2 regions of the Streptomyces sp. UF-297 genome follow, and region 2 is predicted to be linked to the other one. Evidence: riboswitches for the same ligand, from Rfam matches in the RefSeq annotation. Region 2 holds a riboswitch; the other holds the start of a gene.

Region 1 (10,401 bases), on a different contig from region 2:
TGAGGGCGGCCCGCAGGCCGTGCCGTACCACGACCTTGCGCTCGCGCAGGCCCTTGGCGCGGGCGGTGCGGATGTAGTCCTCGCTCAGCGTCTCCAGCATGCCCGCTCTGGTGAGCCGGGCGTAGAGCGCGGAGTAGAGGAAGGCCAGCGTCACCCAGGGCAGGACGAGGGTTCTGGCCCACAGGAAGGGATCATCGGTCAGTGGTACGTAATCACTGCGCTCGAAGATGGGCCACTGATAGGTGAACAGGGCCAGTGCCAGGGCGCCGGTGAAGAACATCGGCAGCGAGACGCCGGCCAGCGCGATGCCCATGGCCGCGCGGTCGAAGACGGAGCCGGGGCGCAGCGCGGAGAGCACGCCGGTGGCGACGCCGGAGACCAGCCACACCACGGCGGCACCGAAGGCCAGGGAGGCGGTCACCGGGAGCCGGGACTGGATCTCGGGCCAGACCTCCAGGTGGGTCTTGAAGGAGTAGCCGAAGCACGGCACCTCACAACGTGCCTTCGTGGGGCCGAACTTGTAGTCGACGCCGACGAAAATGCCCTTGAGGAAGTCCCAGTACTGCTCGTACAGCGGCTTGTCCAGGCCGAGGTTCCTCTTCACCGCGAGGATGTCGGCCTTGCTGGGGGCCTTGCCGATGTACTGCTGGGCGAGCTGGTCGGTGGTCTGCCCGGCCAGCTTCGGCAGCAGGAAGAAGATGCCGAAGGTGACCGCGCTGACGATCAGCAGCAGAATCACTGCGCTGATCACCTTGCGGATGATGTACGAGAACACGGGAACTCGGCGTCGGTGCCGCGCTCCGGCCGGGGCCGGTCCGCGGCACCAATGCCTTCACCTTCCTTCCGGGGCTTCCTGCGCTTGCGGGAGGGCTACTTCTTGACGCCGACGTTGAGGTAGTCGTACTGACCGCTGAAGGCCGAGGTGGAGACGAGGTTGGTGGCCTTGGGCGAGCGGTACATCAGGACCTTGAAGTAGGTCAGCGGGACGATGACGGCCTGCTCCATCGCCTTCTTGTCGATCTCGGCGTACGTCTTCTCGCGGGCGCCCTTGTCGAGGTTGGTGATGGCCTCGTCCAGCAGCTTGTTGATCTGCGGGTCGTCGATCTGCGAGAGGTTGGTGTTGCCGGACTGGCTGATGGCCTTGCCGTTGAGGATCTGGTTCAGATAGCCGAAGCCGGTCGGGAAGTCCGAGCCCCACTGCATCATGATCAGACCGACGTTGTTCTTCTCGTTGAACTTCGGCACACCCGCGTAGTCCGAGAAGTACTTGCCGGTGGGGTACTTCTGGATGTTGACGGTGATGCCCAGGCCCTTGAGGGAGTCGCGCACGGCGGTCGCCGCGTCCACCTCGTCCTGGCGGTCACTGCGGGCCAGGATGGTGGTGGAGATGTTGCCGGCGCCGCACTTGTCCCACAGCTTCTTGGCCTCGGTCAGGTCCAGCTTGGAGCCGTTGTACTTCTGCGGGTACAGGTCGAACTTCTGGTATCCGGCCAGGTCGTTGGGCAGGATCGTGGAGGCCAGTTCGCCGCGCACCGGGCCGCCGAGCGAGGTCTGCACGGCCTTCTTGTCGATCGCCAGCTGAACGGCCTTGCGGCAGTCGAGCTTGTCGAACGGCTTGGCCGTGGTGTTGATCGCGGTGTAGACCAGGCGCTGCCCGAAGGCGTTGTCGGTGTTGCCCTTCTCCTTGGAGTCGGTCAGCAGCTGGGCCTGGGTCTGCGCGTCCACGCCGCGGCCCGCCAGGTCGATATGGGTGTTGCCGGCCTTGAGGTCCTTGTCGATGGTGGACTGGGTGACCTTCAGGTTCAGCACGATCTTGTCCGGCAGCTGCTTGCGCAGCGGGTCGGTGGCGGCCGACCAGTTGGGGTTGCGCACCAGGGTCAGGCGCTTGCCCTCCTCGTAGCTCTCGAACTTGTAACTGCCCGAGGAGAGCACGTGCTTGGTGTAGTCCGCGCCCTTGTCCTTGGCCTGCGGCACCGGCGCGGTCTGCGGGGCGCTGACCAGGTAGTCGAACTCCGCGAACGCCTTCTTGAGGCGGAAGACGACGGTGTGGTCGTCCGGGGTCTCGATGGACTTCAGGTCCTTGCCCTTGTCCTTGTACGGGCCCTTGTAGCCGTCCGGGTTCTCCAGCAGGTTCTGGAAGTAGTTGGGCCCGAGCGAGAGCACGTCACGCGCGAAGTTGCTGCGCTCCACCGCGTACTTGACGTCCTTGGCGGTGATCGGGGTGCCGTCGTCGTACTTCAGACCCTTGCGGATCTTGTACGTCCAGACCTTGCCGCCCTCGCTGGACTTGCCCAGCGACTCGGCCAGGTCCGGCACCAGCTCGTTGCCCTTCTCGCCGGGGCCCGGCTTGAAGGTGGTGAGCGGACGCGCGTACAGGCGGCTGAAGTTGTAGATGAACGCGTAGTAGGTGTTGCCCGGGTCGAAGGACTCCGGGGCGTCGCTCATCGCGTAGGTGACCGTGCCGCCCTTTTCGTCGGAGGCATTGACGATGCCCTTGGTGGCGGCGTTGGCCTCCCCGGATTCGCCCTTGGAACCTTTGCTCCCGCTGCAGCCGGCCAGCAAAAGGCCCGCACTGGTGATGGCCGCGATCGTCGCGACCGGAACTGACCTTCGCATGGTGGTCGGTGTCCCCTTCGTTGGTCGGAAACTCTTGGGTGGGGCAGATGGGCTGTGGGACCGGCGTCAGCGGCTGCGCGGGTCCAGCGCGTCCCGCAGGCCGTCGCCGAGCAGGTTGAAGGCGAGCACGGTGACGAAGATCGCCAGGCCGGGGACGAGCATGTACTGGGGGTCGACCTCGTAGAACTTGACCGCCTCGTTGAGCATCCCGCCCCAGGACGCCTGCGGCGGCTGGATACCCACGCCCAGGAAGCTCAGCGCCGCCTCGAAGAGGATGTTGGAGGGGATCAGCAGGGTCGAGTAGACGATGACCGGGCCCGCGAGGTTGGGCAGCAGCTCGCGGAAGACGATGAACATGCCGCGCGCGCCCATGCCGCGGGCCGCGTCCACGAACTCCCGCTCGCGCAGCGAGAGCGTCTGGGCGCGCACGATCCGGCCCATGTAGGGCCAGTTGAAGAAGCCGATCACGAAGATCAGGACCGAGATGTGCAGCGGCAGTCCCGTCAGGCCGAACGCGCCGCCCTGCAGCGAGGCCGAGATGGCGATGGCGAACAGCAGCAGCGGGAAGGCGAGGAAGACGTCCATCAGACGGCTGATCAGGGCATCGACCCGGCCGCGGTAGAAGCCGGCGATGACGCCCATGACGGTGCCGATGGCCACCGACAGCATCGTGGCGCCGAACGCCACGATCAGCGAGACCCACGAGCCCTCCAGTACGCGGGCGAGCAGATCGCGGCCGAACTTGGGGTCCACACCGAGCGGGTGCTCCGCGCTCATACCGCCGAAGTCGCCCAGCGGCAGGGTGGTGTTGGGGTCGACGAGGTCCTGGTGGAAGGCGTTGGGGTCCAGGCCCAGCCAGGACTGGATCGGCCGGGAGAGCGCCGCGATCACGATGAGCAGGATGACAACGATGGCGCCGACGACGGCGACCTTGTCCCGCTTGAAACGCAGCCAGGCGATCTGGCCGAGCGAACGGCCCTCGATCTTCTTGCTCTCGACGCCTTCCAGCACCGCTTCCGGCTGCGCCTCAGCAGCCGCCCCGGTGGTCTCGATCGGTGCGGTCACGGTGCTTTTGACCCCTCTCGGCCGGCTTCGGCCGGCCCACGCTGCCGCGAGTGCGGCCTGGTTCACATCACTGGTGCGATTGGGTGCGAAACGGACCGGCGGTGCGTCCGTTCGCATGGTGCGCAGGTGCGGATGGTGCGAGAAGTGCGGGAAGTACAACAGGCGGTGCGGTACGTGCAGGCGGTGCGCTGGTGCAGGCGGTGCAAGTCGTACGGATGACGCGGACATTCCCGTGACGCCGCCCGTTCAGGCGGTCGTACACAGGGCCGAAGCCCTTTGTTGCGGGGAGTCTTCATCCGATTCGCGATCACTCACCAGCCCTGGCGGGGAAAGGATGCGCAACTGTGATGTGACCCACCGACTTCCGTTATACGGACAGGTGTGCCGTGTGAGCGGTGGGTACAGGCATGGGAAAAAGGCCCAACTGCGGGGCCTATATGGTCAGTTCGCCCGCCGGCGGCGGGGCGCCGAGATCAGTAGGAGCGCGGGTAGCCGTAGCCGTAGGACGGCGCGGGCGCGGGCGCCCGGCCGTAGGCGTCACGGTCGAAGAACGGCCGGGCGTTGGCCCGCATCCACATCCCGACCGGGTCGTACTCGTCGCTCATCGCGACGGTGGAGACGGGCAGCCCCTCCGGAACCGCTCCGATGGACTGCTGGATCATCAGCCGCACCGCATCCACCGCTTGCTGGCCGCTGTCGTACAGATCCAGACCGATGGCCAGGTACGGGGCGCCCAGAGCGGGCTGCACCCAGGCCCTGCGCAGCGCGCGCACGGCCGGGGTGTGATGGGCGTTCTGCCCCAACAGCGCGTAGAACTGCGGGATTTCGATCATCGGCTCGCTGATCCGCAGCGGCCCGGCGGGCAGCCGGTCCAGGCCCAGCGCGATCCGGCGCAGGTCCGCCCAGGGGATGCCGACGCCGCCGCCGGGGGCGTGCGGATTGAGCCACAGACCCCAGCGGTCCGGGAAGAGCGCGGCGGCGATCTCCCGGCCGCCGACGACCTCGTGGGCACGGTTCCAGCCGCTGGCGGCCAGCTCGGGCGCGGAGGTCACGCACGGGGCGTAGCCCAGGCCCTCGACCTCCATGTTCCCGTACTGCGCGTCGGGCGACCCGGCCTGGCCCTGCCACAGCAGCATCCACACCTGCCCCGCCGCCAGGGCCTGCAGCAGCGCCTCGTAGGCGTCGTACCGGCCGGGCTGGACCTGCTGCAGCATCTGCTCGACCTGTCCGGCCGCCGCTCCCTGATGCGCACCCGCGCTCACGTGGTCCGTCCCTTCTTCTGGCAGGCACGTGGGGTATGCCCGCCCGGTCATCCAACCAGCTTAGGGGGTGGCCGACGGGCCGGAGCGGGAGAAGGAGCGGCCCCGCTGCGGCCCGTCGGCCACCGCCTAGTAGGGGTCGCGGGAGAAGAAGGGGCGTACCCGCTCCAGCATCCAGTCGGCGACCGGGTCGCCCTGCGCGATGTCCAGCATGACCAGCTGTACGGGCCAGGGCACGGGCACCGCGCCCAGCGCCCGCCCCAGTGCGGCCAGCGCCGCATCCCGGTCCCCGGGCTCGCAGCTCTCGCTCTGCACGCCGATGAACAGCGCGGGGTCCTGGCCCTCGACGCTGGCCAGCGCGCGGCGCGCGGTGCGTACGACACCGGCGGCGGAGAACTCCAGCCCGGCGGCGGCGAGGAAGTCCACCGGCTCGTGCTGCCAGTCCGGCTCGAACAGCCGCACCCGGCCGCCGCTGGGTGCGCCCGCGGCGCTCGCTTCGTGCCCCCGGCCCGCCCGGCACAGCTCGGCCACCGCGGGCGGCGGCAGCGGCACGCCGATGGTGCCGTCGGGGTTGAGCGCGATGCCGATCATCGGCGGCAGGCCGCGCGCGAACTCCACCGCGGGCGCCACCGCGAAGGACATGTGCGGCCCGACGGCCTTCATGAACTCCTGCTCGGAGCTGAAGACCGGGACATAAGCGGCCCCGTCGATCTCGACGGTGGGCAGGTCCAGGCCCGGATTCCCCGGGCCTGCGCTCTGCGGGCCGCCGCCCTTGGGGAGCGGCACCCATATACGGCTGCGGCCCAGCGTCTCGACGATGCGGCCGCCCGCTCCGGGGTGCCCCACGGAGGCGGCCAGCACCTCCTCCAGCTCATTGGCCGGCCACGCCAGCTGCGGAATGCCCTCGTCCGGCAGACCGGCTCCGGGGGCGTGCCACCCCGAACGGCCCTCGCCCGGATGCCCCTCGCCCGCATACGGCTGCCCCGGCACGCCCTGCCCTGGAAAATCCACGTCACCCACCCGCTCATCACCGCGCACTACCTGGTCGACGACCCTAGCGCCAGCCGGGGTCGCGACCGGCCGGTGCACCCGATTGATCACTTTGCGCATCCGTGCGGTTGCGGACGGTCCCGACCGCTTCGAGGGTGACAGGAGGGCGTCCCTGCCCTGCCACCGCCTCTGCGAAAGGACTTCCCCCCATGGCAACGAACCGGACCGCCCTCGCCTTCGTCAGCGCCGCCATCGCCGGCGCCATGACCCTGGGCGTCGCGGGCACCGCCGCCGCGGCCGCCCCCGAGCGGGCCACGGCGCGCACCGCGACCCCCCACCCCCACGTGGCGAAGGCCGAGGCCGCCGCATTCCACGCCATCAGCGACCTGCTCAGGGCGGCGAGCAAGGTGTGCCAGCAGGCCCATCACGACCGGACCAAGATCAAGCCGGCCGAGACCGCCGCGCTGCAGCACAAGCTCGACCACGCCATCCACGCCACCTCCCGCGCCGCCTACCTGCTCAAGCACTCCAGCCCCCGGCGGGCCGGCGCCCCGGTGGACGACGAGTGGCTGAAGAAGGCCCAGAAGAAGCTCGACACGCAGGTCAAGGCGCTTCTCGCCGGTACGAAGGAGGGTGACTTGATCAAGGTGGCGGTCACGCTCAAGCCCCTGACGGAGGCAGCGCTCGAAGTACTGGCGGCGGTCAGCATTGGCAAGGCCTTCAAAGGCATGAAGCTGCCGAACGTCCCGGGGCTGCCCAAGCTCCCCGACCTGCCCAAGCTCCCCGGTCTGCCGGAGACCCCGAAGCTGCCCGAGTTCCCCGGTCTGCCGAAGATCTTCTGAGCCGACACCCGGCGCCGCAGCGCGGCCGGGCCCGGAGGCCGTCATTCGAAGGTGACGGCCTCCAGGGCGTCGGCGGCCGGGCGGTCCAGCAGGACCACCGAGCGAAATCCCTTGGGCAGACGGGCCGTTTGCGCCCGGGAGACCAGGGCGCCCACCGCCCTGCGGTGCCGCCCGAAGGCGTACCCCGTCACCCCGCGGCCCCTGGACTCCTGCCCGGCCAGGGCCACTTCGGGCGCCACGTCCAGCAGCACCAGATGCGCGCCGCGGCCCGAGCGCCGGGCCTGGCGCGCGATCCAGCGGCGCACCCAGGCCAGCGTCCCGCAGTCGTGCACGACCACGCTGCGGCCCGAGCGCAGCGCCCGCCGCAGCCCCAGATAGTGCGCGCCGCGCACCAGGGGGCGGTACAAGCCGTACGGCAGCGCGCCGAGCCGGCCGGCCGCCCACCGCTCGCGCACGTCCTGGGAGTCGATGCGGTACACGGCGGCGCCGCGCTGGTCCAGCCCCGGCACCACGCGGTGCATCAGGGTGGACTTGCCGCTGCCCGGCAGCCCGGAGACCACCACCAGATCGCCCGCGGAGAAGCGCATCTCACCCCCGGCGCGCTCCTGCTCCCCGCGCAGGTCCAGCACGCCGGGTCCGCTGCCGAGCCCGGGGCGCAGCAGGGCGCCCGGCGCGCGCCGGGGCCGGGGAAGCGTGCCCACGGGCTCCTGCCGGACCACGTCCGCGGCAGCACCCCCCGACGTTGTCGCGAATGCGGCTTGCCTGTGCACCGTGATCGCCCCTCCCGGTCCGGTTAGGTCCCGCCCTACCCGCACAGTGTCAAGAAAAGGTAATGCCGTTCAAGGTGATTGCCGACTCACCACCCCACGCGGGGACAGGTGACGGTGTTCCCTCAGTGGTTCGGACAGCCGTTCCGGCCCCGGGGGTTCCCGTGCAATGATGTGCGCGCCATGTGCGGATCCGTGCACAACGCTCCGTACGTACGAGCACAGCCAACTGCATACCGGCCGCTTGAATCCGCGCGGGAGAGTCCCCGGCCGCGCCGGGGCGCCGAAGGAGCAAGTCCTCCCTTGAATCTCTCAGGCCCCTATACCGCGTGGGCGAGGCAGATCTGAAAAGCGAGCCGCGGTTGCTGTGGCTCCACCCAAGGTGCAAGCCGCGGGCCCGTAAGGGGCTTTCGGTGAACCTCTCAGGTTCCGATGACAGATGGGGAGGACGTCTTGTCACCCATGCCTGGGAGTCTGAAGCAATGACTGATGCCCCCCGCCGTACGGCGCTGGACGCAACGCACCGCGCCCTCGGCGCGACCATGACCGACTTCGCCGGCTGGGACATGCCGCTGCGCTACGGGAGCGAGCGCGACGAGCACGTCGCGGTGCGCACCCGCGCCGGCCTGTTCGACCTCTCCCACATGGGCGAGATCACCGTGACCGGCCCGGCCGCCGCCGACCTGCTGGACTTCGCCCTGGTCGGCAACATCGGCTCGGTGGCCGTGGGCCGCGCCCGCTACACCATGATCTGCGACGCCGAGGGCGGCATTCTGGACGACCTGATCGTCTACCGCCTGGGCGAGCAGGAGTACATGGTCGTCGCCAACGCCTCCAACGCCCAGGTGGTGCTGGACGCGCTGGTCGAGCGGCAGGCCGGTTTCGACGCCGCGGTGCGCGACGACCGGGACGCCTACGCGCTGATCGCCGTGCAGGGCCCCGAGTCCCCCGGCATCCTCAAGTCCCTGACCGACGCCGACCTGGACGGCCTGAAGTACTACGCGGGCCTGCCCGGCACGGTCGCCGGTGCGCACGCGCTGATCGCCCGTACGGGATACACCGGCGAGGACGGCTTCGAGCTGTTCGTACGCCCCGCCGACGCGGTCACGGTCTGGGAGGCGCTGACCGAGGCGGGCGCGGGCGCGGGCCTGGTGCCCTGCGGCCTGTCCTGCCGCGACACGCTGCGCCTGGAGGCGGGCATGCCGCTGTACGGGCACGAACTGACCACCGCCACCACGCCGTTCGACGCGGGCCTGGGCCGGGTCGTGAAGTTCGAGAAGACCACCAACGGCGGTGACTTCGTGGGGCGCAAGGCCCTGGAAGCGGCGGCCGAGCGGGCGAAGACGGCGCCGCCGCGCAAGCTGGTCGGGCTGGTCGCCGAGGGCCGGCGGGTGCCGCGGGCCGGCTACCAGGTCGTCGCCGACGGCGCGGTGATCGGCGAGGTCACCTCCGGTGCCCCCTCCCCCACCCTCGGCAAGCCGATCGCGATCGCGTACGTGGACGCGGCGCACGCCGAGCCGGGCACGCCGGGGGTCGCGGTGGACATCCGCGGCAGCCACGAGCCGTACGAGGTCGTGGCGCTGCCCTTCTACAAGCGCCAGAAGTGACGGACACCCCACACACCTGTCACTTCTGACACTTTTGTCTCACGCTTCAAGACGCACGCACAGATCACGCCACCGCATCCAGGAGAATCACCTCATGAGCAACCCCCAGCAGCTGCGCTACAGCAAGGAGCACGAGTGGCTGTCGGCCGCCGAGGACGGCGTCGCGACGGTCGGTATCACCGAGCACGCCGCCAATGCGCTCGGCGATGTCGTCTTCGTGCAGCTTCCTGCGGTCGGTGACACGGTCACGGCGGGCGAGACCTGCGGTGAGCTGGAGTCGACCAAGTCCGTCAGCGATCTCTACGCGCCCGTCGACGGCGAGATCACCGAGATCAACGAGGATGTCGTCAACGACCCCTCGCTGGTGAACTCCGCCCCCTTCGAGGGCGGTTGGCTGTTCAAGGTGAAGGTCACCGGTGAGCCGGACGAGCTGCTCTCGGCCGACGCGTACACCGCCTTCACCGCCGGCTGAGCCACACCCCCCTCCCTAGGAAGACTCATGTCGCTTCTCAACAGCTCCCTCCACGAGCTCGACCCCGACGTCGCCGCCGCCGTCGACGCCGAGCTGAACCGCCAGCAGTCCACCCTCGAAATGATCGCGTCGGAGAACTTCGCTCCGGTCGCCGTCATGGAGGCGCAGGGCTCGGTCCTGACCAACAAGTACGCCGAGGGCTACCCGGGCCGCCGCTACTACGGCGGCTGCGAGCACGTGGACGTCGCCGAGCAGATCGCCATCGACCGGGTCAAGGACCTGTTCGGCGCCGAGTACGCCAACGTCCAGCCGCACTCCGGCGCCTCCGCCAACCAGGCCGCGCTCTTCGCGATCGCCCAGCCCGGCGACACGATCCTCGGCCTGGACCTGGCGCACGGCGGCCACCTCACCCACGGCATGCGCCTGAACTTCTCCGGCAAGCAGTTCAACGTGGTCGCCTACCACGTCGACGAGGCCGGTCTGGTGGACATGGCCGAGGTCGAGCGCCTGGCCAAGGAGAACAGCCCCAAGGTGATCATCGCGGGCTGGTCCGCCTACCCGCGCCACCTGGACTTCGCCGAGTTCCGCCGGATCGCCGACGAGGTCGGCGCGTACCTGTGGGTCGACATGGCGCACTTCGCCGGTCTGGTCGCCGCCGGTCTGCACCCCAACCCGGTGCCGTACGCGGACGTGGTCACCTCCACCACGCACAAGACGCTGGGCGGCCCGCGCGGCGGCATCATCCTGGCCCGCAACAAGGACTTCGCGAAGAAGCTGAACTCC
Region 2 (10,401 bases):
ATCCGCCTTGCCAGAAATATCACCGACGGCTAGCGGAAACACTGTCTGAACATGCGTCGTATAAACTCCGCGATACGAGGCAGAGAGTTGGCGCCCAGCGATGCGGTGTTCTACCGGTGCTGAGGCACAGCGCCTGACCCCCCGTCGGGCCGCAGCCCCGGCCGGCCATGCTCTGACCCCGTCCCGCTGACAGCGCCGTCCGCACTTGCCCAGCACCACCGTGTCTCCCAAGTGAGAGGCGACCCACCATGCCGCTGCATGTCCCCCCTGCCCCCGCGCCCGCCCTGCGCAGCGTCCTCGCCGCTCTCGGTTCCCCCACCGCCGTACGCGAGGTCCGTACCCCCGCCCTCAGCGTCCAACAGGGTCCCCTGAGCCCCGAACACCCGCTTCCGGTCCACGTATTGGACGGCGTCGGCCGCACCGGCGGCCCGCCCCGCACCCGCCTGACCGGGTGGCGCTTCCTGATCCGCAGCGGGGAGCGCGCCGTGGCCACCGCCGAGGCGATGCTCACCGCCGACGGCTGGACGTTCTCGCACTTCTGCGAGGGCCCCTACGTCACGTCCACCGAGCGTGCGCTGCGCCAGGCCGAGTCGCTCCCCGTGGCGTACCAGCCACGGCTGCTGTCCGTGCCGGAGCTCTACATGATCACTCTGTGGCTCCATCAGGACATCACCACGGACGGCGCCGAGGGCCTGCCCGAACCGGGCGACCTCCTGGTCCCCCTGGCACCGGCCCCGCCCGGCATCGCCGCGCACCGCCCGCACCGCGTCGCCGATCTGCTGCCCCGGCTGACCCTCCGCCTCTCCCCGGCCCCACTGCTCGGCTCGCCGGCCTGATCCAGCCGCCGACGCGCCGGCACAGCGCGTCGGACCGGCGGACGGCGCACCACGCCTCGCAGGAGCGTGCCCCGCGACCACACCCGGCCGCGGGGCGCTCTGCTGTGCTCACCCGCGCGGATTAGTCCACTAGGGCCACCCCCAACCCCCTTCATAGCCGGTGCGGTTGAGGGCAACCGCCCGCACGGGTGATGCGTCATCATCTAGTGAGTACCGCTGCTGCTAAATCCCTGCGGAATCACGCCCGTGGGGCAACACTGGGAGCGACCTACTTACTGACCGAACGGGGGAAGCGGCATGACCATCTCATCGAGCCCGTCGAGCCGCCTTACGACTCACACCACTCCGCAGCGAAAGACAACATCCATGTGCCAGCACCAGCCGCCGTGCCCGACAGCCGAATCCGCAGACCGGGAGGCCGCCCACCTCGTGGCGCACCACCCGGAGCAGGGTTGGAGCCTGCTGTGCAACGGCGTCCTTCTCTTCGAGGACACCGGCGAGCTCCTGCCCAACGGTCAGGTCATCGCTCCGCACCGGCCGCTGGACACGGCACAGGTCGTCACCGCCGCCTGACCCTCCAAGGGCAGCCGGATCAAGGGCGACATGACGGAGTAACAGGAAAGACCTGACAAAGTCGCAAGAAAAAACAGGGCCCCCGGCGCAACTGCCGAGGGCCCTTCACGTTGTGACGGTTTGTCAGCCGTCGTACTCCTCCAGCGGGGGGCAGGAGCAGACGAGGTTACGGTCGCCGAAGGCACCGTCGATACGGCGCACCGGCGACCAGTACTTCTCCGAGGCCTCCACACCGGCCGGGAAGACCGCTTCCTGGCGGCTGTAGGGGTGCTCCCACTCGCCGCCGAGAATGCCGGCGGTGTGCGGGGCGTTGCGCAGCGGGTTGTCGTCCTTGTCCCACTCCCCCGAGCCGACCTTCTCGATTTCACCACGGATCGCGATCATCGCGTCGCAGAACCGGTCGATCTCTGTCAGGTCTTCGCTCTCGGTCGGCTCGATCATCAGCGTGCCGGCCACCGGGAAGGACATGGTCGGCGCGTGGAAGCCGTAGTCGATCAGGCGCTTGGCGACATCGTCGATGCTCACCCCGGTCGCCTTGGTCAGCGGCCGGACGTCGATGATGCACTCGTGCGCCACCAGGCCGCCGGGGCCGGTGTAGAGCACGGGGTAGTGCGGCTCCAGGCGCTTGGCGATGTAGTTGGCGCTGAGCACCGCGGCCTGGGTGGCGCGCTTGAGGCCCTCACCGCCCATGAGCCGTACGTACGCCCACGAGATGGGCAGGATCCCGGCCGAGCCCCACGGCGCCGCCGAGATGGGCCCCACGCCCGTCTCCGGGCCCGCCGTGGGCTGCAGCGGGTGGTTGGGGAGGTACGGCGCCAGGTGCGCGCGCACGCCTACCGGGCCGACGCCGGGGCCGCCGCCGCCGTGCGGGATGCAGAAGGTCTTGTGCAGGTTCAGGTGCGAGACGTCGCCGCCGAACTTGCCCGGCTCGGCGAGCCCGACCAGCGCGTTGAGGTTGGCGCCGTCCACGTACACCTGGCCGCCCGCCTCGTGCACCGTCGCGCAGATCTGGGTGATGTGCTCCTCGAAGACGCCGTGCGTGGAGGGGTAGGTCACCATCAGCACCGCCAGTTCCTCGCGGTGCTTCTCGATCTTGGCGTGCAGGTCGTCGGTGTCGACCTCGCCGTCCTCGCCGGTCTTGACGACGACGACCTTCATGCCGGCCATGACGGCGCTCGCGGCGTTGGTGCCGTGCGCGGAGGACGGGATCAGGCAGACCGTGCGCTGCTCGTCGCCGTTGGCCCGGTGGTAGGCCCGCACCGCCAGCAGTCCGGCCAGCTCGCCCTGCGACCCGGCGTTGGGCTGGATGGAGACCTTGTCGTAGCCGGTGACCGTCGCCAGCCGCTCCTCCAGCTCGTGGATCAGTGTCAGGTAGCCCTGCGCCTGCTCGACGGGCGCGAAGGGGTGCAGCTGCCCGAACTCGGGCCAGGTGACCGGCTCCATCTCGGTGGTGGCGTTGAGCTTCATCGTGCACGAGCCCAGCGGGATCATGCCGCGGTCCAGCGCGTAGTCCTTGTCGGAGAGCGTGCGCAGGTAGCGCAGCATCGCCGTCTCGGAGCGGTGCTGGTGGAAGACGGGGTGGGTCAGGTAGTCGTCGGCGCGCAGCAGGCCCTCGGGCAGCGCGTCACCGGTCCGGGCGTCCAGTTCCTCGACGTCGCCGCGGACTCCGAAGGCACCCCACACGGCGGCCAGTTGGGCCCGCCCCGTGGTCTCGTCGCAGGCGATGCCCACCAGGTCGGCGTCCACCTGGCGCAGGTTCACCCCGGCCTCCCGCGCCGCGGCCACGATCTCGGCGGCCCGGCCCGGCACGCGCACGGTCAGCGTGTCGAAGTACGCGCCGTGCACGACCTCCACGCCGCCCGCGCGCAGCCCCTGGGCCAGGATCGCGGCGTAGCGGTGGGTACGGCGGGCGATGGTGCGCAGGCCCTCGGGGCCGTGGTAGACCGCGTACATCCCGGCCATCACCGCGAGCAGCACCTGCGCGGTGCAGATGTTGCTGGTGGCCTTCTCCCGGCGGATGTGCTGCTCGCGCGTCTGCAGTGCGAGGCGGTACGCCTTGTTGCCGTCGGCGTCCACCGACACGCCCACCAGCCTGCCCGGCAGGCTGCGCGCGAAGGCCTCGCGTACGGCCATGAATCCGGCGTGCGGGCCACCGAAGCCCATCGGTACGCCGAAACGTTGCGTCGTACCCACCGCGATGTCCGCGCCCAGCTCACCGGGCGAGGTCAGCACGGTCAGCGCGAGCAGGTCGGCGGCGACGGTGACCACCGCGCCCAGCTCGTGCGCCTGCTCGATGACGGCCCGCGGGTCGCGTACGGCACCGGAGGCGCCCGGGTACTGCAGCAGCACGCCGAACACGCCGCGCTCGGCGACCTCGGCGGGAATGCCCTGGGCCAGATCCGCGACCACCACCTCGACGCCGGTGGGCTCGGCACGCGTCTGGATCACGGCAATGGTCTGCGGCAGACAATCGGCATCAACGACAAAAACGCCCTGCTTGACCTTCCCGACCCGCCGGGAGAGCGCCATCGCCTCGGCGGCGGCGGTGCCCTCGTCCAGCAGCGAGGCGCCGGAGGTCGGCAGCCCCGTCAGGTCGGCGACCACGGTCTGGAAATTGAGCAGGGCCTCCAGCCGGCCCTGCGAGATCTCCGGCTGGTAGGGCGTGTACGCCGTGTACCAGGCGGGGTTCTCCATCACATTGCGCAAAATCACCGGCGGCGTGAACGTGCCGTAGTAGCCGAGCCCGATCATCGGCGCGAGCACCTGGTTGCGGTCCGCCAGCTCCCGCAGCTCCTGGAGGACCTCGGCCTCCGTACGGGCCTGCGGCAGCGCCAGCGCCTCCGCGCTCTTGATCACATCGGGTACGGCGGCGGTGGTCAGCTCGTCCAGCGACCCGAAACCGACATGCGCGAGCATCTTCGCCTGCGCCTCGTGGTCGGGACCGATATGACGCTGCTCAAAGGGTGTGCCCTGCTCCAGCTCGGTCAAGGAGATGCGATCGGTGGTCATCTGCGGGGGCCTCCTGGTCGTCGCGACCTGCGAGGGGCACCACGGCGCGGGTGCCCGGACGGCCTCCCCCTCTGTCATCTCAACCTGAGAGCTTCACCGGCCCCGCACACGGCAGGCCGACTTTCACCGTCGGTGAGGAAGGGTTCCGGCGCTGTGCCCGACCGTGGCCCGCCCTGCTTTCCAGAGTGACCTCGTCCATGCGGTACATGTGCCTGAGAGATTCCGGGGAGGATTTGCTCCTTCGGCGCCCCCGACGGCATCGTCGGAGGACTCTCCCGCATGGGGTCTGCAGCCATCGGCCAGCCTACCAGCGCACCTCTTGACGTTTCCTCGAGTGGCCGGGGCATGAAATGTGCCGTTTCGTAGTTGTCACAGGGCAGTTGCGACCAGTTGGAGGGACCGTGCAGACCGATATCGATCCCCGGAGTCTGATCGGCCGCAAGGCGTTCGACCGAAACGGCGCCAAGATCGGCACTGTCGACGAGGTCTACCTCGACGACGCCACCGGCGAACCGGAATGGGCCGCCGTCCGTACTGGCCTCTTCAGCCGTGACGCCTTCGTCCCTCTGGAACCCAGCGAACTGGGCGACGAGGGCCTGCGCGTCCCCTACGACCGGAAGCTGATCAAGGACGCCCCGGACTTCGGCGTGGGCCGCCATCTCTCCCCCGAGCAGGAACTCCAGCTCTACCACCACTACCGGCTGGATATCTCCACCCCGGACTCCGGACCCGACACCTCCGCCGACTCCGAATTCGGCCGGATAGCGGGCTCGGAGGACTGACCGCGCCCCGGACGGTCCCCGCCCATCAGCGGCAGCGGATCGCCCGGCCGCAGCGCGGGATCCTCCACCGGGAAGGTCCGCACCCGCCCAGGGGCCGACCAGGGCTGCTCGAAGCGCACCGTCACCCTCCCCACACCGCTCCCCTGCACCCACCCTGCCCCGTACTCCTCGTGCACCACATCCAGCCCCGGAAGCCACCTGCGCGGCCGCTCCTCGGCCGCCTGAGGCTCCACAGCGGCGGTCTCGACCACGGCCTTCTCCGCCGCCTCCCCGGCCGCCCGCTCCGCCGCCAGCTGCGCGAAGAGGTCCTCCTGCGTGAAGTCCGCCAGCCCGCTGACGCCGACGCCCAGCAGCCGCACCCCGCCCGTGGTGTCCACCGTCTCCAGCAGCCGGGCCGCCGCCTCCCGCACCACCGCGGGGTCGTCGGTCGGCCCGCGCAGCGTCTCGGAGCGGGTCAGCGTCGAGAAGTCGTAGTTCCGCACCTTGATCACGACGGTACGGCCCGACCGCCCCGCCGCCCGCAGCCGCTGTACGCACCGGTCCGCCAGCCGCTCCACTTCGGCCCGCACCCGCGTCCGGTCCGTCAGGTCCACCGCGAAGGTGTCCTCCACCGACACCGATTTCGCGTCCCGGTCGGCCACCACGGGCCGCTCGTCGCGCCCCAGCGCCATCTCGTACAGCCCGGAGCCGTGCGCCTTGCCCAGCAGCCGTACGAGCTCCGCCTCGCCCGCCTCCGCCGTCTCCTGGACCGTGTGGATCCCCGCCCGGCGCAGCGCCTCGGCGGTGGCCGGCCCCACGCCCGGCAGCGTACGCACTGGCATGGGCCCCAGCAGCTCCCGCTCGGTACCGGGCTCGATGACCACCAGCCCGTCCGGCTTGGCCTGCTCGGAGGCGATCTTCGCCAGCATCTTCGCGCCGGCCAGGCCCACCGACCCGGTCAGCCCGGTGGTGCGCCGGATGTCCCGGCGCAGCTTCTCCCCCACGGCGCGCGCGGTCCGGCTGTCCGCCGCGACGCCGCCCGCCTCCAGGTCCACGAAGGCCTCGTCCAGGCTCAGCGGCTGCACCAGCGGCGAGAGCGCGTGCAGCAGCTCCATCACCGCCTCGCTGACCTCTCGGTACACCCCGAAGCGGGGCGTCAGATAGGCGGCGTTGGGGCACAGCCGGCGCGCCTGTGCGGTGGGCATCGCCGAGCGCACCCCGAAGACCCGCGCCTCGTAAGAGGCCGTGGAGACGACGCCACGCGGCCCGATTCCGCCGACGACCACGGGTTTGCCCCGCAGACTCGGCTTGGCCGCCTGCTCGGCGGCCGCGAAGAACGCATCCATGTCCAGATGCAGGATCGTCGGCGCACGTCTCACATCACCGATGCTGCCCTACGCCACTGACAATCGGCCCCGCGCCGGGCCGCCGGCCTTCTCCGGCGGCTCAGCCCGCGCGGTTGCGGCGCCGGGCCAGCTCGTCGTGCGGGTTGTGCCCGACGAGCGTCTCGCCGGTCTCCACCCGCTCCCCGTGGAGCTGTGAGAGCGCGCCCTCCACGTCCCGCCACACCACGCCGACCGCGATGCCGAAGACCCCCTGGCCGCCCTGGAGCAGATCCACGACCTCGTCGGGCGAGGTGCACTCGTACACCGTCGCGCCGTCGCTCATCAGCGTCATCTGCGCCAGGTCCGCCAGCCCCCGCGAACGCAGGTGCTGCACGGCGGTGCGGATGTTCTGCAGCGACACCCCGGTGTCCAGCAGCCGCTTCACGATCTTGAGTACGACGACGTCCCGGAAGCTGTAGAGCCGCTGGGTGCCCGAGCCGTACGCCGGCCGCACGCTCGGCTCCACCAGGCCCGTACGGGCCCAGTAGTCGAGCTGTCGGTAGGTGATGCCCGCCGCCGCACACGCCGTCGGACCGCGATAGCCGATGGTGTCCGTGCCACGGTCCCCCGACGTCGCGGCGGTGTGTGCCGGGGTACGGTTCGCTGCGCCATTGTGGAGCGGCAAAGCCCCTCCCGCCGCCATACCGTCGCCGGTGATTCCCACGCCGACCTCCGTCCTCCACGTCCCGGACGGGACCTGCCTTATCGACGGTATGCAGTCACTCGGGGTGCGTCAACGATCGCCGCGCTCGCCACGCCGAGTGATAATCACCCTGCGAGTGGTTTCCCGTGCCCTCGCGCGGGGAAAGGCTGATCGAATGGCCCGAGCGCTGCCGACCGCAAGCCCTGCCTAGCGGCTCACTGACTGTTGGTGCCGAAGTCCTCGGGCGAGATCTGGTCGAGGAACTCGCGGAACTTCTCCACCTCGTCCTCCTGCTCGTCCGGGATGGCGATGCCCGCGTCGTCCAGCACACCGTCGGTCCCGTAGATCGGGGTCCCGGTGCGCAGCGCCAGCGCTATGGCGTCCGACGGACGCGCGCTGACCTCCACCCCACTGGCGAAGACCAGCTCCGCATAGAAGACCCCCTCCCGCAGATCCGTGATCCGGACCTGGGTCAGCTCCTGGCCCACCGCCTCCAGCACGTCCTTGAACAGGTCGTGCGTCAGCGGCCTGGCAGGGGCCATGCCCTGCTGGGCGAAAGCGATGGCGGTGGCCTCCCCCGGCCCGATCCAAATGGGCAGGTAGCGGTCGCCTCCCACTTCGCGCAGGAGCACGATCGGTTGGTTGGAAGGCATTTCCACCCGGACACCCACGACGTCGAGCTCGTTCACACAGCAACCCTAGGACGTGCCCGGCCGGTTTGGGTAGTCGGGCACCCCATTGCTCAGTGCGACCGGACCCGCAGCGCCGCCTGGACCAGTGCAGCATGCAGCCGTACGGACAGCGTCGCCAGCTCCCGGGCGGTGGCCTCCGCATGGGCCCTGGTCTGCGGATTGCGGTGCCTGCGCAGCGGCGCGACCACCTGTTCGACCAGGCCCGCCTCACGCTCGGCGGCGGCCTTCACGGCACGCAGATGCCGCGGCTCCAGGCCGAAACGGCCCAGATCCGCGATGAGTTTGGCGACCGTGACCGCCTCGATGTCGTACCCGCCGTCGGCGGTCGCCGTGATGAGCCCGTACGACTCCCAGTCGGCGAGCGCGGACTCCTCCACCTCGGCGGCGGCCAACAGCTCGGCCCGCCCGATCCGGGCCGCCGTCGGCCCCTCCACGGCCGGCTCCTGGACACCGTCCAGGAGCTCCCGTGAGGGCGACGCAGGGGCGGGCACCTGTACCTGCTCGCCCCGCGCCAGGGCGTCCAGATGCTCCCGGATCACCTTCAGCGGCAGATAGTGGTCGCGCTGCATGCGCAGGATGGCCGCCAGCCGCTCGACGTCCTCCGGGCTGAATTTCCGGTACCCGGACGGCGTCCGCTTCGGCTCGACGAGCCCCTCGGCCTCCAAAAAACGGATCTTGGAGATGGTGACCTCGGGGAACTCCTCGCGCAGCAGATTGAGCACCGTGCCGATGCTCACCAGCTTGCCGTCCGAGGCGGCGGTGCCGGAAGAACCGGCACCGCCCGACGGTGTGTGGTGCATGTGCCTTCCCTGGCAGGTCAGATACCGACGCCCCGCTGGCTCGCGTAGAAGACCAGCCGGTACTTGCCGATCTGCACCTCGTCGCCGTTGGACAGAGCGACGGAGTCGATCCGCTCACGGTTGACGTACGTGCCGTTCAGGCTGCCCACGTCGGCGACCGTGAAGCCGCCGTCCTGGCCGCGCCGGAACTCCACATGACGGCGCGAGACGGTCACATCGTCCAGGAAGATGTCGCTCTGCGGATGGCGGCCGGCCGTGGTCAGCTCGCCGTCCAGCAGGAACCGGCTGCCGGAGTTCGGCCCCCGGCGCACCACCAGCAGCGCCGAGCCGATCGGCAGCGCGTCCACGGCCGCCTGGGCCTCGGGCGACAGCGAGGGCGTCGGGGTCTGCCCCGTCACCTCCGCGTCGTAGGCCTCGATTCCCGAGATCGAGATGGTCGAGGTCGTCTCGGAAGCGCGCTCGGCCTGTGCTCCGGCGCGCAGCGGCGCACCACAGTTGGAGCAGAACCGGCTCGCCTCGGCGTTACGGTGCCCACACCTCGTACAAACCGGCAAGGCAAACCCTCCACCCGTACTTGAGGTTGATGGTTCCCCGAAACCTATGCGGCCGGTCGCGTGGGGGTCAACAGAACCAGCGCCGTGGCCACCGGAATTATCACCGGCCGGACCACCGACCTGGTCGCGGAAGAGCGGGCGCTCCTCACTCTGACCGTTCGGAGCGTTCTCACCGGACTGGCGCGGGGCACGATGCCGCGCCGAGCCGCTGCCGCCCTCCTGGCGGGCGCTCTTGCCGAACAGCTTTGCAAACAACTTCACGGGCGATTCCCCTTGAACGAAACAGACCCGCCCGTGGGGCAGGACGAACCCTCGATGCACACACCGGCCGATCCGGACATCCTGTCAACGTCCGTGGCCTCCACACAGTTTCCACCACGCGACACCTCTACGGTGCGCCGACCCCCCGCTACCTCATGCCCTACCTGGGCCGTCGCCATACGTGTCCGCCTCACTGCGATGACGACCGAGCGTAGTCAGGCCGCTTCGCCTCTCGCAAGGCGTCCACGACGATCTTCTCCTCACGGGTCACGGATACCTTGGCCTGCTCCTTCTCCAGGGTCTGTACGACTCCCCCGGGAATGTTGAGCGCCGGCTCCAGATCCTGCGGCTTGCCGATCACTTTGAAGCGGTACGGCTGCGTGACGCGCTTGCCGTCGATCGTGACACCGCCCCGCTCGTCGGCGAGGTAGGTGTCCGCGACGACACGTACGTCATTGATCTGAATGGCCTCCGCGCCCGCGGCCCGCAGCTCCTGGATGGTGTCCAGGAGCTTGTCCGCCTCGACCGAGTGCGAGGAGTCGTCGATCGTCAGAGTGATGCCCGGGCCCTGCGCCGCGACCGTACCGGCCAGCACACCGAGCTGCTGTTCTTTCTCCACGGTCTGCTTACGCGCCTCCTCGGCTTGGTCCGAGCTGTTCTCCAGCTCTGTCTTCTGGCCTTCCAGCCTGCGCTGTTCGTCCGTCAGACGTTGTGAGCGGTTGTCCAGTTCGTCCAGGATGCGCACCAGGTCCTCCTGGCGCGCACCGCGCAGCGCGCTGCTGTCACTGGTGGAACGTACCTGAATTGCCAGGCCGAGGCCGAGAATGAACAGGAGCAGAGCGACGATCAGTTGGGCGCGGGTCAGCCGCGGCGGCCACAATCCCGCC

The links. A riboswitch is a leader RNA that binds a small molecule or an ion and turns the genes downstream of it on or off. The one in region 2 is predicted to bind glycine.
Region 1: linked by a shared signal. The riboswitch ahead of gcvT (glycine cleavage system aminomethyltransferase GcvT) and the one ahead of gcvP (aminomethyl-transferring glycine dehydrogenase) in region 2 are both predicted to bind glycine.

The regions. Positions count from the first base shown of each region.
Region 1 covers NZ_JBSIBZ010000002.1:124,060-134,460, reverse strand. Annotated here, with positions in the region: gene AC4IJH_RS02710 (ABC transporter permease) at 1-775, opposite strand, end outside; gene AC4IJH_RS02705 (ABC transporter substrate-binding protein) at 871-2,616, opposite strand; gene AC4IJH_RS02700 (ABC transporter permease) at 2,683-3,681, opposite strand; gene AC4IJH_RS02695 (enhanced serine sensitivity protein SseB C-terminal domain-containing protein) at 4,155-4,943, opposite strand; gene AC4IJH_RS02690 (enhanced serine sensitivity protein SseB) at 5,070-5,831, opposite strand; gene AC4IJH_RS02685 (hypothetical protein) at 6,140-6,772, shown strand; gene AC4IJH_RS02680 (AAA family ATPase) at 6,814-7,473, opposite strand; glycine riboswitch at 7,785-7,877, shown strand; glycine riboswitch at 7,878-7,988, shown strand; gene gcvT (glycine cleavage system aminomethyltransferase GcvT) at 8,022-9,146, shown strand; gene gcvH (glycine cleavage system protein GcvH) at 9,241-9,618, shown strand; gene glyA (serine hydroxymethyltransferase) at 9,646-10,401, shown strand, end outside.
Region 2 covers NZ_JBSIBZ010000100.1:5,134-15,534, reverse strand. Annotated here, with positions in the region: gene AC4IJH_RS37200 (hypothetical protein) at 249-836, shown strand; gene AC4IJH_RS37195 (DUF5999 family protein) at 1,203-1,409, shown strand; gene gcvP (aminomethyl-transferring glycine dehydrogenase) at 1,533-4,418, opposite strand; glycine riboswitch at 4,609-4,706, opposite strand; gene AC4IJH_RS37185 (PRC-barrel domain-containing protein) at 4,820-5,200, shown strand; gene AC4IJH_RS37180 (DNA polymerase IV) at 5,113-6,558, opposite strand; gene AC4IJH_RS37175 (MerR family transcriptional regulator) at 6,626-7,228, opposite strand; gene AC4IJH_RS37170 (bifunctional nuclease family protein) at 7,423-7,896, opposite strand; gene ftsR (transcriptional regulator FtsR) at 7,950-8,699, opposite strand; gene AC4IJH_RS37160 (double zinc ribbon and FHA domain-containing protein) at 8,717-9,586, opposite strand; gene AC4IJH_RS37155 (DUF881 domain-containing protein) at 9,705-10,401, opposite strand, start outside.